DNA from 2 places in the Peribacillus frigoritolerans genome. Region 1 is predicted to be linked to the other one. Evidence: riboswitches for the same ligand, from Rfam matches in the RefSeq annotation. Region 1 holds a riboswitch; the other holds the start of a gene.
The links. Region 1 has a riboswitch for preQ1 ahead of queF (preQ(1) synthase). Riboswitches for the same ligand answer to the same signal wherever they lie in the genome.

Region 1 (7,356 bases):
GTTCACTAGAGTGGGCTACACATACACCAATTCCTGAATATAACTTTGCAATTGTGCCAACAGTTGATTCTACAGAAGCTTTCTGGGATTCAAAGAAAAAAGGCTTTAAGTTATTTGGCGGTAAAGTAGAAAAGATCCATATGCCAAATAACAGTGGTGTGCCGTTTATCATGAGCTGTATCTTCTTCGTTTGGGGCTTTGCGATGGTATTCAGCATGTGGATCATTGCAATCATTGCAACGATCGGTATCTTTGCTTGTATGATTCACCGTTCATTCGAAAAAGATCACGGACGTTATATCTCTGTTGAAGAGATCGAAGAAACTGAAAATAAATTGCGAGGTGCTAAGTAATGAAAATAGATAACTCGCTGCCACTAGAATATAGCACGGAAGAAAATCGCTTAAAGATTTTTGGATTCTGGATTTTCCTAGGAGCAGAAATAGCTCTTTTCGCTACACTGTTCGCCACTTATTTTGTATTGGTTGATGGAACTGGAAATGGTCCAACAGGGGAACATCTTTTTAAACTCCCAACCCTGATGTTCCAAACAATCTTTCTTTTAACAAGTAGTTTTACCATAGGTCTTGGAATCAATGCAATGAGACTTGGCAGACAGAAAGCAACGATTGGTTTCTTCATTATCACCCTTATTCTTGGTTTAGGCTTCTTGGGAGTCGAAATTTATGAATTCGTGGAGTATGTACATGAAGGAGCAACCATTCAAACAAGTGCTTTCTTATCTAGTTTGTTTACATTACTAGGTACGCATGGAGCTCACGTTACACTTGGTTTATTCTGGGGAACCTTCATCGTCATGCAGATCAAAAAGCGCGGTATGACTCCAGAAACAACAAACAAGGCTTTCATCTTTTCACTTTACTGGCATTTCTTGGACGTTGTCTGGATTTTCATCTTCAGTTTCGTCTATCTGAAAGGAATGATGTAATATGAAAGAATTATTCCCACGGGGCCAAGTTATGGGATTTGCGTTTTCTCTAGTCCTGACTTTGGTCGCACTATCAGTTATCATGTTTGATCTCTCACTGAAAATGGCCATGATCATCCTGCTTGTTACAGCTTTCATGCAAGCTGCACTGCAATTAGTTATGTTCATGCACGCAGGTGAGTCTGAAGATAAAGCATCGATTTACACAAACGTTTATTATGGATTGTTCGTTGCATTGGTTACAATTTTCGGTACAATGCTAACAATGATTTGGGGATATCAATAATCGATTCCGGAAAAGCTGGGCGTCTTGATGACGCCCAGTTTTTTTGTATTTTAATAAGTATAAATTTGTTAAGAAGGATGTGGATGAAATCTTTTGTTTAGTATAACCATTTCGGAACATTATATTTATTAAGGGGAAATTGCGTTTAAGTACAATGTTTTACCAAAGTAAAACGTTAATAGAACGGACACATCTTCTAAGAAAAACTGCCAGCCCTATTGATATAATAAGTTATATAAGAAAGAAATAATTTATAAATGTAGCGGAGATGATGAATTGACATTGCCGGTTTTGATTTTGACAATTATCTTAAGTTTGTTAAAAATATTGGTTTCCTGTCTTCCAACCGATGCTGTTAATTGGATTATCAGCAAATTTAAAATACACTCAGAAATTAGTGGCGGGAATGCGATCGTATCCTTTGACGGAAAACGTTTGGAAGGTGAAGAAAAAATTCAAGTTATTAATCATTTTAATAACGCCAGATTTTTGAAGAAAAATCATATATTCCCGGGTAACGAGCAATTATTTTTACATCCAGAGGACAGTGGGACTCCATTAGTCATTGATACTAAAAAAGGCAAAATTGATGTTAAGTTATTTGTGTACATTTACAATGACCACGTGGATGTAGTTAATCAATACAAGAAGAAACTCATTTCTTATAGTCTGTTTTCCGATAGCCTTCAAGAACGTTCCGTGCCATTAATAAGTAACTTAGCTTAAAAGAACCAAAAATCAATTATTATCAAGTTTGTAGACAAAAGGGGTTCTATCTAAATTTTAAAGCAAAGTTGATTGGAACGGAGGGTACGAGACTCCTGCGGGAAAAGCGAGTCCAAGGGAGACCCCGCAGGCGCAAAGGTGCCGCGGAGGCTCCCGGACCGCCCGCGGAAAGCGAGTGCCTGGAGTGGAAATTAACGTTTAAATTGTCTACAGCTGAGACGGTCTTTAAAAGACCATTTCAATTGGATATTTTTTCATTATAAAAAATTCTAGTACACAAACTGACAACTTAATTTTAGTATCTTTTGAAAAAAACAATTAAAAGTGTATTTTTTAATAGGAGGGAATTGCTGCAAGAGGGTCTTTAATCGTGCATATGAAAAATATTTTGGATATTATTTAATGGTAATAAAAAAGCAGGTATCTATTACGATGCCTGCTTTTTTATGCTTTCCATTGCTTTTCAACTTGATGAAGGGCTTGTTGTAAAATTACTTCATGATCTGTACCCGGTTTAGTAAGGACGTTAGTTTGATAAGATTTTCCTTGGAAATCAACTGTTACTGTAACTTTTACCATTATGCATCTTTCCTTTCTTGATTCAGAATTAAATGAGGTGGTTGTACCTATTTCTTTTATACCCATGGCAGAAGAATAATCAAACATTTCAAAAGCAGTAAAATTGAAAGAATTAATATTCAAAATTATCTGATATTTTTATGGATGTGTCAACATTTTTTTTTTTTTTTTTTGACCTGCCCCATTTCCCGTTTAAATAGAAAATGACCTGGCTTGTACACATGACAGCCAGGTTGTTTTTGTAAACGAACTATATTCATATTTTAGTTAAAATAATACCGATTAATGCTGCAAGAACACCGGCAATTTGATAGGTTTTTAGTTTTTCCTTGAATAAATAACATCCAGCGAATACGACAACTAAACAGTTCAGGCTGACGACAGGGAAAATGATGCTTGCAATCCCGGTGTTCAATGCAAAGAAATAACATCCATAGCCTATCATGCTTAAAAAACCTACTAAGGAACCGATTTTGACTTCCTTTAGCTTGATTTTTTCTTTTTTAAAGGCCAGAGCTGAAAGAAGATAAAGCATTCCGCCTCCATACATTGATACAAGGATATCAAGGGAGTTTAAATGAAGACGTGTTGATGTCGTCATTAGAATTCCGAGCACACCAAATGATAAGATGGAGAATAATGTGTGCATGATCCAAGGGACATATTGATGGTTACCTTTGGCGTTAGGTGTATACTGGATAACTAATGTAGCGAGAAACATGCAGACGATTCCACTCCACTGCAAGGAAGAAATATGTTCGTGAAAAATTAAAGCTGCACAGAGTATGGGGAATATTGCATTCGCTGCGATTAATGGTGATGTCAAGCTTGCCGGCCCTTTTTCAAAGGCGCTTGCCATCTGGATGTTACCATTAGCGTTCAGTACACCAATTGCTGCACCAAGCATGATGGACAGCCAGTTCAGCTGTAAACCATCCATAAATACTCCATAAATAATGGACAAAATAAAAGCTGAAAAATAAAAGAAAAATTGGATATGTATCTTGGAATATCCTTTTCCGCTGCTCCATTTGAAAATGCTGTTATTGATTCCGAAACATAAGCTTGTGATGAGTGCTGCAAAAATCCACATGTGTATATTCTCTTCTTTCTTATAGGTTGAACTGCTTTTTCCATTTTAAACTGAATATATAAAGGAATCAAACCCAATTTAAGAGAGTTGCATTGACAGATTGACTATTTTTTTTTATATTTACTAAGACAATTTTAAAATATTTCCCGATAAACGGGAGAGGTTCATAGCATCACCCTCTTAAAAAAACTATGGCTTTGATATTTTTCGCGAATCAACCATATCTTTGAGGAGATATGGTTTTTGTTATATAGAGGCCCATTTTATGAATCTCCCTGAAACGTGGGATTAGGAGGACTTTTCATGTCTGGAAGAAAAGAAGAAGAATTAAAAAAAGATATTACACTGCTTGGGAATCAAGGAACAAAATATACATTTGACTATGCGCCTGAAATCCTTGAGTCATTCGATAACAAGCATCCGAACCGGGATTATTTCGTCAAATTCAATTGCCCGGAATTCACTAGCTTATGTCCGATAACGGGCCAGCCGGACTTTGCTACCATTTACATCAGCTATATTCCCAGTGTGAAAATGGTGGAAAGCAAGTCTTTGAAACTTTATTTATTCAGCTTCCGCAATCACGGTGATTTCCATGAAGACTGCATGAACATCATCATGAATGATTTAATCGAATTGATGGATCCTAAATATATTGAAGTCTGGGGCAAGTTCACGCCTAGGGGCGGAATTTCCATCGACCCTTACACGAATTATGGGAAACCAGGTACTAAGTATGAGGAAATGGCGAATTACCGCTTGATGAACCATGACTTATATCCGGAAACTGTGGATAATCGCTAAAGAATAGGAGAGACAATGGGCATATGCCCGTTGTCTTTTTCCTTGTTTTTAGCCATTCTTTATCAGTCGTCCTGATGATTTGTCCTTTTTAAAAATACAAGTGTCCTCCTATAATGGAATTTCCACTTGATTGTTTCGAGAAAAAGCGTAATAATAGGGAGAGTTGATTTTGACAGAATATTTACGAAAATAGGGGATGTCGAGATGAAAGTTGCAAAGTTTGGTGGAAGTTCACTTGCGTCAGGTGAACAGTTGAGGAAGGTATTCGAAATTGTTGTTTCTGATCCAGAGAGGAAGATTGTGGTCGTTTCGGCTCCAGGAAAACGCAATTCCGATGATATAAAGGTGACGGATTTATTGATTGAAGCTGCGGAACAGCAGCTGCGCGGGGATAACGGAGAGCATTTGATAGAAGATGTTGTATCCCGCTATGCGAGCATTGCTGAAGAGCTGGATATATCCGAGAGTGTCATCACTGGGATTCATGAGAATTTAATGGCACTGCTGCATGCAGACCAAACTAACCCGAAGCGCTATCTGGATGCCTTGAAGGCCAGCGGCGAGGATAATAATGCGAAGCTGGTCGCAGGTTATTTTCAAAGCCGTGGTGTAGAGGCACAGTATATCAATCCAAAGAAGGCCGGCTTGATCGTAACGGATGAAGGTGGATTCACCAAGGTGCTGCCAGAGTCTTATGATCGGTTATATGCTCTGCGTGATGAGCCAGGAATCGTTGTATTCCCAGGGTTCTTTGGATATACGTTAGATGGTGATGTGTTAACCTTCTCAAGAAGCGGTTCAGATATTACTGGTTCGATTCTTGCGAATGGGGTCAAAGCTGATTTGTATGAGAACTTTACGGACGTGGATGCCGTTTATGCGGTGAATCCAAATGTGGTTTCCAATCCGAAGGGAATTCGGGAACTAACCTATCGTGAGATGCGTGAGCTTTCTTATGCAGGTTTCTCGGTATTTCATGATGAGGCGCTGATTCCTGCATTCCGTGCGGGAATACCTGTCCATATCCAGAATACGAACAATCCGGCGGCACAAGGGACCCGCATTGTGAATACACGGGATAATACGAACGGGCCCGTTATTGGGATTGCAAGTGATAAAGGATTTTGCAGTATTTACATTAGCAAATATTTGATGAACCGGGAAGTTGGTTTTGGCCGGAAACTGCTGCACATCCTCGAAGATTATGGAGTTTCATATGAGCATATTCCATCAGGCATCGATGATGTGACGCTTATTCTAAGGCAGGACCAGATGAAAGGTGAAGCCGAGAATAAAATCATTTCCCGAATCAAGAAAGAGCTGCATGCCGATGAAGTGAATGTGGAGCATGATCTGGCCTTGATCATGGTTGTAGGGGAAGGGATGCGTCATAATGTCGGTACAACGGCAAGAGCGTCAAAAGCCTTGGCCGAAGCAAAGGTGAATATTGAGATGATCAACCAGGGCTCTTCTGAGGTAAGCATGATGTTCGGTGTGAAAGGGCACAACGAAGAGACGGCGATTCAGGCATTATATCACGAGTTCTTTTGAGGATAATAGATCAGTGACCTCCTTTTAGAAGGGGGTTTTTTTGTGATCAATCTTTTAGTCACTATACATACGGCTGGACTTTTCATCTGGTACTTTAGGATAGTGGCAATGACCGTATGGGGATATTGAATCTGAGCTAAAAGACGCGGATACTTATTGCAGTGAATTGGTATGGTATATTCGTACTATAAAGCTGGGAAAGACTATAAAGTTAAGACAAATGCTGCTTCTGGATGTTATCCCCAATTGGTTTAAAATATTCACTTTGAGTTGATCTCGCTGAATAGAATCATGTTTAGAAAGCCATCCTTATCACCTCAAGTTTAATACTTCTATATTTAATACAAAAAAGACTGTAGGAATAAGTTCTATCTGTATATTAAAACAAAGTTGATTGGAGCGTAAGGTGCGAGACTCCTGCGGGGAAAACGCGTCAAGGGGAGACACCGCAGGCGTAAGCCGAGGAAGCTCCCGGACCGCCCACGGAAAGCGAGTGCCTGGAGAGAGATCAACGTTCAAATTGTAAAAGTCATAAAAAAACTGTAGGCAAACTCGATTTTCATCGAGTTTGCCTACAGTCTGAGCCTCAAAATGGAAGATTGGAGGCTTTCCTTTTATGTTAGTCCATAATGGTCAGGAGTTGATCAATCGCGTTCCTTGGACGCGGGGCAGGGATCATATCGGGATAGCCAACGTGAAGGCTGCCCACGATCTTCTCGCCAGGTTTCACGCCTAAAGCTTCACGAAACTCCATGCTATGTATCATGCCGTATGTTTCCCATATCATCCCGATTCCCTGTTCCCAGGCAAGCAGGCTGAAATTCTGAATCAAGGCACTTGTAGCCGCATAATCTTCTTCACGTGTCATGGGATTCGGATTCTCTTCCATGATCACTGCGACAAACATCGGTACACCTATAAGTTTATTATATCCTCGCTGTCCGGCTGCTTTTTTCTTTTCAGGGTCCTTCTCTTTGCCTTCCATGAATGCACGGGTTGCTTCTGCTAGTTTTAAGCGGCTATCACCCAGAACCACGACGAAGCGCCACGGTTGGGTCAATTTATGGTTCGGTGCCCATGTTGAAGTTTCCAATAATGATTGGATGGTATCAATAGGAACAGGAATGTCCTTAAATCGTTTGATGCTGCGCCGTTCTTTAATGATATCTTCTAGTTTCATGATCATCCTGCTCCTTTAATCATATATGTAAATTTAATAGTTGAAAAAAATAATCCCCGGCTGCCTAATATGCTTCCAACGTGAATAAATTACTTGAATAAAGAGGGGGCAATATTCTAGTGACTTGCATTCGCTAATGAGCATATAATTTTACTAGGCACAGAGAAGCCGGGGCGACATTGTATCTA
Region 2 (7,356 bases), 1.9 Mb from region 1:
ATCGGGATGCGCATTCAACATGCCGCGAAAAGCCGTTTTTTCATCAATGCCCAAAGCTTCAGCAACGGCCAAGGCCAGTGATGCATTATCAGGAAATACCATATAATCGAATTCACGCAGGAATTCTTCCGAAATTCTGGAATTGTCTGCAACGATCACTTTTGTGTTGCGTTCTTTGGCAATTTGCTTGAAAAAGTCCAAATATTCACTTTCGATGGTTATTAAGTGACCATTATGGGGAATGGTAGCAGTGAAGGCTTCAGCAACCTCATCCAAAGTCGGTCCCATGACATCCATATGGTCCTCCAATACATTCACGATGACCCCAATGTTTGCCTGTATCATTTTGTTTTGGAAGATTAGTTGATAGTCAGGCTGTACGGCCATGCACTCACAAACCAGTGCTTCTGTGCCTAAGTCGGCAACTTCTTTAACTACACGCCGTTGTTCTCCTATATTGGGTCCTTCCGGGCGGCGTACAATCGGTTTTTCCTTGTCGGTAAACCAATAGATCATTCTTGCTGACGTTCCGGTTGTTTTACCTACTGTTTTGTATTTAGCTTCCTGGATCACTCCTGTAATTAGACGCGTTACAGTGGATTTCCCTCGAATCCCATTCACATTCACACGTACCGGGATGGAGTCGAGACGCTTCTGATGGCGTTTTTGTTCAAAAATGCCATAACCAAGCAAAAAGATCGCACAAATAAATATTGGTGCCATTTTTTAACCTCTCTTTTTTTCAAATATTTGAATTACTGAATACACACTACATGATTTTAAACTTAATAGGCAAGAGCCAATTATTCTATCGTAATATAGTTATTATCAGCTTTTTCAAATAAATGTATATTGGAGTGTAATAGTATCTAATGGGATAAATTGTTTTATGAGTACAAAGATATGGCTGGAAATCAAGAGAATCCTCGGTTTATTTACACTAAATTATGGGAAGTTTAATAAAAACCCATTTTGGTCAGAATCAAAATAGATTCATGAGCATTTGAACCTAATTCATAATGGCTATATTTGAATAATAATTATTTTTGAAAAGTGAGGTTTATTACAGTTTGTTAATTGTTTATACCCATTGTTTGACATAAACGTAATAATTTTTATGCATTTGTCATTCAATGTGAAATATTGCATCTAACGACTCAATTAGTTGAACTCTTTTGAATATGGATAAAGATGAGTAAAAGCACACATCTCTTTTTTTTAATGTTTTTCGGTTTTCTCTTCGGAAATACCCATGGGCCTATAATTGAACTTTTACCTAAAACATGAAATAAACTAAAGTTAACCCATTTTTTAAAAAAAATACCTAGTTTCTTCTATAGATATAGTGTTTATAGAAGAATGAAAAATAAAAAAAGCTCAGAAGTATTTCTGAGCTTTCGGCTTATATATTGTAAATGAATGGAATGGTCACGGATCTCCGTTCATCCTGGAGATTTAACGTTTGTGGGTCTTGAGCTACAGCATGCGTAGCTTATTATGGAAGGAATCAGATTAACTGGATTTCTTTCTGTCAGAAATCTCAAGGTTGGAGCCCTTTTTACCGCCATCAATCACATAAAGTCTAGGAGCTAATCTCCTTCTTTTTCCTTGATTGTCAGGATTCATCTTCATATAATTTTCGTATTCTTTGCGAAAGAACTCTTCGGTTTCCCGTTCCAGTGCTTTTCTTTCGTTAAAATCTGCGATGAATTTGAAAAAACGTTTCATATGAATTCCTCCTTATGGGGTTAAAAGGTCTTGGTTTAATAGTAACATATCATTAGTTGATTTTAACCTTTTTTTACAAATTTGGAATGGAAATCGTGTTTTTTTGAGAATAAAGTTGTGAATGGTTTGATTCAAGAGAAAGCATGCAATGGATCCTTACTGAGTATAAGTGCCCGTGCATGGTGTTGAAAGGAAATTTCGGGATTTGCAGTAGCAGGTATTGGAAGCAATGATTATTTAAGTTAAAATATTCCTTTAATCAATTATACACTAAATATTCTGAAAACAAAGGGAAATATCCACTTCCAGCCGCTTCTGATAGATTTGTTTTTTAATGGTTTATTATTGTGTATAGTTATTATTCCCCGAATAAACGAAAATGAAACAACATTAGAATGGAAGGGAAAAAGCAATTTCCCGCATTCGGGAAATTGCTAGTGTCATAATTGGAACTTCTTAACCTGTTCAGTGAGCAGTTCTGCCGAGGATGCAATTTCACTGGCATGATTCGTGATTTCATCCATCGAAGAGCTGGATTGCTGAGCGGAGGCGGAGACTTGTTCGATTCCTGCCGCGGACTCTTCAGAAACGGCTGCGATATCTTCGATAGCCTGATTGATTTTTTGGCTATTTGTGGAGATATAGTTCAATTCGTCTGTTATATGCTGTATTTTCATTTCCATATTCCCGACAGAATGATTAATTGTTTCAAAGGTTCGGCCTGTGAGCGTAATTTGTTTTGTGCCTTCATCCACTTGTGTGTAACCATCTTCCAGGGAGTGGACGACCGTTTTTGAACCTGTTTGAATGGCGGAGACAATATTGGTGATATCCCCAACGGAGTGTGTGACCTCTTCAGCGAGTTTCCGCACTTCATCGGCGACGATGGCAAAGCCCCTGCCATGTTCACCAGCACGAGCAGCTTCTATGGCTGCATTCAGCGCCAATAGATTGGTTTGATTGGATATATCCTTGATGACCTGCACAAGCTGCGAAATTTGCTGTGATTGAGAATCGAGCCCTTTCACTTGCTCTACGGCATTTTTGACAATCCCATCAATACTTTGCATCTGTTGGACCGAACTGCGCATTAAAGTGGTGCCCTCCTTGGTCAAGGAAAGGATTTCGGTTGAACTGTTAGCTACATCCACCCCTTCTAGGTGGGCAAGCTTAATCCTGCCGGTGAAATCATCCATGATGCGAACCATTTCAGATGCCCGGTTGGCTTGTGACTCCGAACCTTCCGAAAGTTCATACATCGTAGTCGCTATCTGTTTGCTGCCCTGCTGCACTTCATTTGCTGATTGAGTCAGATCTTCACTTTTGTTGGAAACGGATTGCGAAACACTGAGCATTTTTTCGATAGTATCACGAAGGTCTTTCTGCATTTGATTGGCGGATACCGTTAGTTCGCCCATTTCATCATTTGACTTTTGCTCCAGGGGCTCATGATTCAGCTCTCCTGCAGCCACCATTTTCATCCTATCCCTGATTTTAAGGAGGGGGGTGGTAATGAGGTTGGCTGTAACAACCGCAAGGACAAGGCCAATAAGGACTGCCGCAATGGATATGATGATACTTGTCGTCTTAACCGATTTCCCGCTGGCGATGACGGTTTCACCAGAAGCGACAATCAATTCCTCGCGTTCCGAAGCAAGCTCCTTGAAACCCTCCATTACTTCATTGCTGATTGGCGCCACTTCATTTTTGAGTATCTCTTTAGCGCGTTCTTCATTTCCTTTTTCATATTGTGTAAATACCCGATCTACAATCATCGTCCTCCAATCCACGCTTTTCTCGATCAATTCCTTCGCTTTATCAGAATCGCTTAAGGCTAGGAGTTCCTCCTGGATGACCTGGCTTTCTTCAGTATATTGTAAGAACCCTTCTTTATAACTCTCGTCACCATAAAGAATATAGGCCCGGGCGTATGCGGTTCTTTGTGCTAGATTGTATAGGAGCTTTTCGTCTTGGATAAGAAGCGGAAGTTCCTTTTCGATGATATCCTGGGAATAAACCAGTGACTTGTTGCTGCTATAAATGTTGAATGCTCCTAAGATGACACATAAAGATATGATGAGTGAAAATGCCACCAATACCTTTGCTTTAATGCTTTTCAAATTATTGGACCCCTTTATCGATATTTTATTCACACTGTTTTATCGGATAAATAAAAGGATATTTAAGCAATGAAAAGTTAACCAAATTTTCCATCAGGTCTAATGTTCTCTTAATATAAACATCTTGATTTCTTATCGTTTTCAAGTTACTATTGACTTGGAAAAATATAATATTCCGCGTTAAGGCGGAAGAGGTTCTAGCTACCCTCTCAAAAAAACTAAGGAGAAACAGTGCTCTATTCTTAGGGTGCTGTTTTTTTCCGTAAAAAGGAGTTTTATAGAAATGAAGAAGAAAGAAAAGGCAGTGGTTGTGTTTAGTGGAGGTCAGGACAGTACGACGTGCCTGTTCTGGGCGATGGAGAGATTTGAGGAAGTGGAAGCGGTGACGTTCGATTATAATCAGCGGCATAGCTTGGAAATCGAATGTGCTCAAAACATTGCCAAGGAATTGGGCGTGAACCATCATATCCTTGACATGTCGCTGCTGAACCAACTGGCACCAAATGCGCTGACGAGAAGTGATATTGCGGTGACGGACGGAGAAGAAGGGGAATTGCCGTCGACGTTCGTACCAGGGAGGAATTTGCTGTTCCTTTCGTTTGCCGGAGTGCTGGCGAGTCAGATTGGCGCTAAACATATTGTCACCGGTGTCTGTGAAACGGATTTCAGCGGATATCCGGACTGCCGCGATGTATTCATTAAATCATTGAATGTGACCTTGAACTTGTCGATGGACCAGTCATTCGTGATTGATACGCCGCTAATGTGGCTTAATAAAGAGGAAACATGGGAGCTAGCGGATCAGCTAGGCGCGTTCGACTTTGTCCGCGAAAAGACCCTGACTTGCTATAACGGAATCATCTCCGACGGCTGTGGAGATTGTCCGGCATGTAATCTGCGGAAAAAAGGACTGGATGACTATGTAAGCAGACGGAAGGTGCTTTCATGATGTACGGTTTTACGATAGTGGATAAACTCCAAAAAATAGATGAAGATATTCAGCGCAGCCAATTGAAGTATACAAACAAGAGGGTTCTCGTGAGTAAGGAATTCACCTTTGATGCGGCACACCATCTGCATGATTATGAAGGGAAATGCAAGAACCTGCATGGCCACACGTATAAGGTCATTTTCGGATTAAGCGGGTATACAGATTCACGAGGGTTGATGATAGATTTTGGGGACATCAAGGATATATGGAAAAATGAAATTGAAATCCACCTGGATCACCGTTATTTGAATGAAACCCTGCCGCTCATGAATACAACAGCTGAAAATATGGTTGTCTGGATTTATGAAAAAATGGCCGAATCCCTTTCATTAAAAGAATATGAGGGTGCTAGAGTCGAATTTGTTCGACTGTACGAAACGCCGACAAGCTATGCCGAAGCCAGAAGGGAGTGGATGGAAAGTGAGTAAACTCCCTGTTATGGAAATCTTCGGGCCGACCATCCAAGGAGAGGGAATGGTCATTGGCCAAAAAACCATGTTCGTTCGGACGGCCGGCTGCGATTATTCGTGTGCCTGGTGTGATTCCGCATTTACTTGGGATGGCACCGGTAAGGAAGATACCGTCCAGATGACTGCTAGAGAAATATGGGATGAGCTGAAGCGTATTGGGGGTTCTGGTTTTTCCTTCGTGACGATATCAGGAGGAAACCCGGCTCTGCTGAAAAACCTAAACGGCTTGATAGCGATCTTACATGAAAATAAAATGAAAATAGGTGTCGAAACCCAAGGGAGCAGATGGCAGGATTGGTTTCTCGATATTGATGAACTGACTATTTCACCTAAGCCGCCGAGCTCTGGAATGAACACGGACTTTACGGTGCTCGACCAAATCATCTCGAACCTTGCCAATCGAAATCCTGAAAACCATGTCTCATTGAAGATCGTCGTCTTTAACGAGGAAGATTATCAATATGCCAAACATGTACATGGGCGTTACCCGGATATTCCTTTTTATCTGCAGGTCGGCAATGACGACAGCCGGACGGCGGATGATCGTCAATTGATCAGCGGCCTATTGAAGAAGTACGAAGAGTTAATTGATAAAGTGATAGTAGATGATGAATTGAATGATGTGAAAGTCCTGCCCCAGCTGCATACCTATATATGGGGAAACAAGCGGGGCGTGTAAAGTAAAGGCAGTGTGATGTTTAATCACACTGCCTTTTAAGCTTATTACAACCTTTGCATATGTGTAGCTTTGAAGGATGATGTGTATTTAAGGCCATATCCAAATAAGCGATCCATTCCTATATGCGCTGTCCAAATTAAACCAATCAGCATCAATGCATCCGACTTTAGGAAAATGGATAGCAAAATCGTGAAGATGGACAGGATATAAGTATGAAATAAGTTATAAACCCTTGCTCCAATCCGATCATTGATCAGATAGGCCAGCATGGAAACATCAGGCGATAAAATCAATAGAAGGAAAATCCACCAGCTGAATTCATATAACGAATAGATGTAAATCACCGCTAAAAAGACCATGAGCCCTTCAATATGAAGGTATTTCTTTACCATATTAAAACCTCCAAAGTTTATTTGACCAATGGTCAATAATATTCAAAAAAATTATATGATGTTCCTGATGATATTTTTTACATGAAAATAAGCTAAACCTTTTACATCTTGATATGATAGTTCAGAATTAATATAAAAAGTTATGAATCCGTGAAGAGAAAGAAAAATCGACCAAATGGATGCAGGATTTAGCTTGTTGTCCGTTAGGTCCGTCAGGGACTGGATTAGCTTTTCGTATGTTTTATTAGAATCAAATTGGAGTAACTGCTGAATTTCTTTTTCCTTCGATAAAAACATGACGGAATAATGATTCTGTTGGGTTAAACCGAACTCCAAGAAGCACAATAAAATCTTTTCCATTTTTATAGAAGGGTCATTTTCCGACATGATGATATCATCGATTAAATTATTTAAAACGGAAAAATCCGTTTTTACCAAACTGTAAAATATTTCCGCCTTATTTTTAAAATGATAATAAATGGCTCCATGGCTGCAATCCAATGATTTAGCCAATTGCCTCATTGAGACATTCGAATACCCTAACGTTGCGAAAAGGTTTCTAGCTTCATTCAACACCATTTCCCTGGATAATTCTTTACCTGCCGATTTCCTTGGCGACATCTTGACACCTCCTATTTATTGACCACTGGTTAATTAGGATGATAGCTCACTGATTTCCAAATGTCAAATATTAGATCGAATGATAAATTCCTAAACTTTACCATTTTGTGAAGCGGAATTCCATCAGTGTTGCAAAGGGGAGGATTGAGGACATTGCAGCGTTTGACTTATTTTGTACCGTTAATACCCTCATATGGTATTATAAGGGTATTATTAGAGCGTTGAGGGGATGAATAAATGAAAAAGAAATTCGGTATTTTTGCTTCAATTACCATAGTCCTGACCGGCTATTTTTTATTCACTAAACCGTATAAAGATAAAAAGAAACCTGTAGAAGACTTTTTTAAAGTGTATC

Region 2: linked by a shared signal. The riboswitch ahead of queC (7-cyano-7-deazaguanine synthase QueC) and the one ahead of queF (preQ(1) synthase) in region 1 are both predicted to bind preQ1.

The regions. Positions count from the first base shown of each region.
Region 1 covers NZ_CP158190.1:558,256-565,611, forward strand. Annotated here, with positions in the region: gene qoxB (cytochrome aa3 quinol oxidase subunit I) at 1-353, shown strand, start outside; gene qoxC (cytochrome aa3 quinol oxidase subunit III) at 353-949, shown strand; gene qoxD (cytochrome aa3 quinol oxidase subunit IV) at 951-1,235, shown strand; gene ABOA58_RS02735 (YfmQ family protein) at 1,512-1,961, shown strand; gene ABOA58_RS02740 (BA3454 family stress response protein) at 2,406-2,663, opposite strand; gene ABOA58_RS02745 (EamA family transporter) at 2,797-3,633, opposite strand; PreQ1 riboswitch class I at 3,787-3,832, shown strand; gene queF (preQ(1) synthase) at 3,937-4,437, shown strand; gene ABOA58_RS02755 (aspartate kinase) at 4,642-5,988, shown strand; gene ABOA58_RS02760 (nitroreductase family protein) at 6,608-7,168, opposite strand.
Region 2 covers NZ_CP158190.1:4,230,683-4,238,038, reverse strand. Annotated here, with positions in the region: gene pgsB (poly-gamma-glutamate synthase PgsB) at 1-723, opposite strand, end outside; gene ABOA58_RS20740 (hypothetical protein) at 1,513-1,728, opposite strand; gene ABOA58_RS20735 (methyl-accepting chemotaxis protein) at 2,169-3,848, opposite strand; PreQ1 riboswitch class I at 4,034-4,076, shown strand; gene queC (7-cyano-7-deazaguanine synthase QueC) at 4,132-4,797, shown strand; gene queD (6-carboxytetrahydropterin synthase QueD) at 4,797-5,267, shown strand; gene queE (7-carboxy-7-deazaguanine synthase QueE) at 5,260-5,988, shown strand; gene ABOA58_RS20715 (DUF4260 domain-containing protein) at 6,033-6,380, opposite strand; gene ABOA58_RS20710 (TetR/AcrR family transcriptional regulator) at 6,432-7,001, opposite strand; gene ABOA58_RS20705 (hypothetical protein) at 7,239-7,356, shown strand, end outside.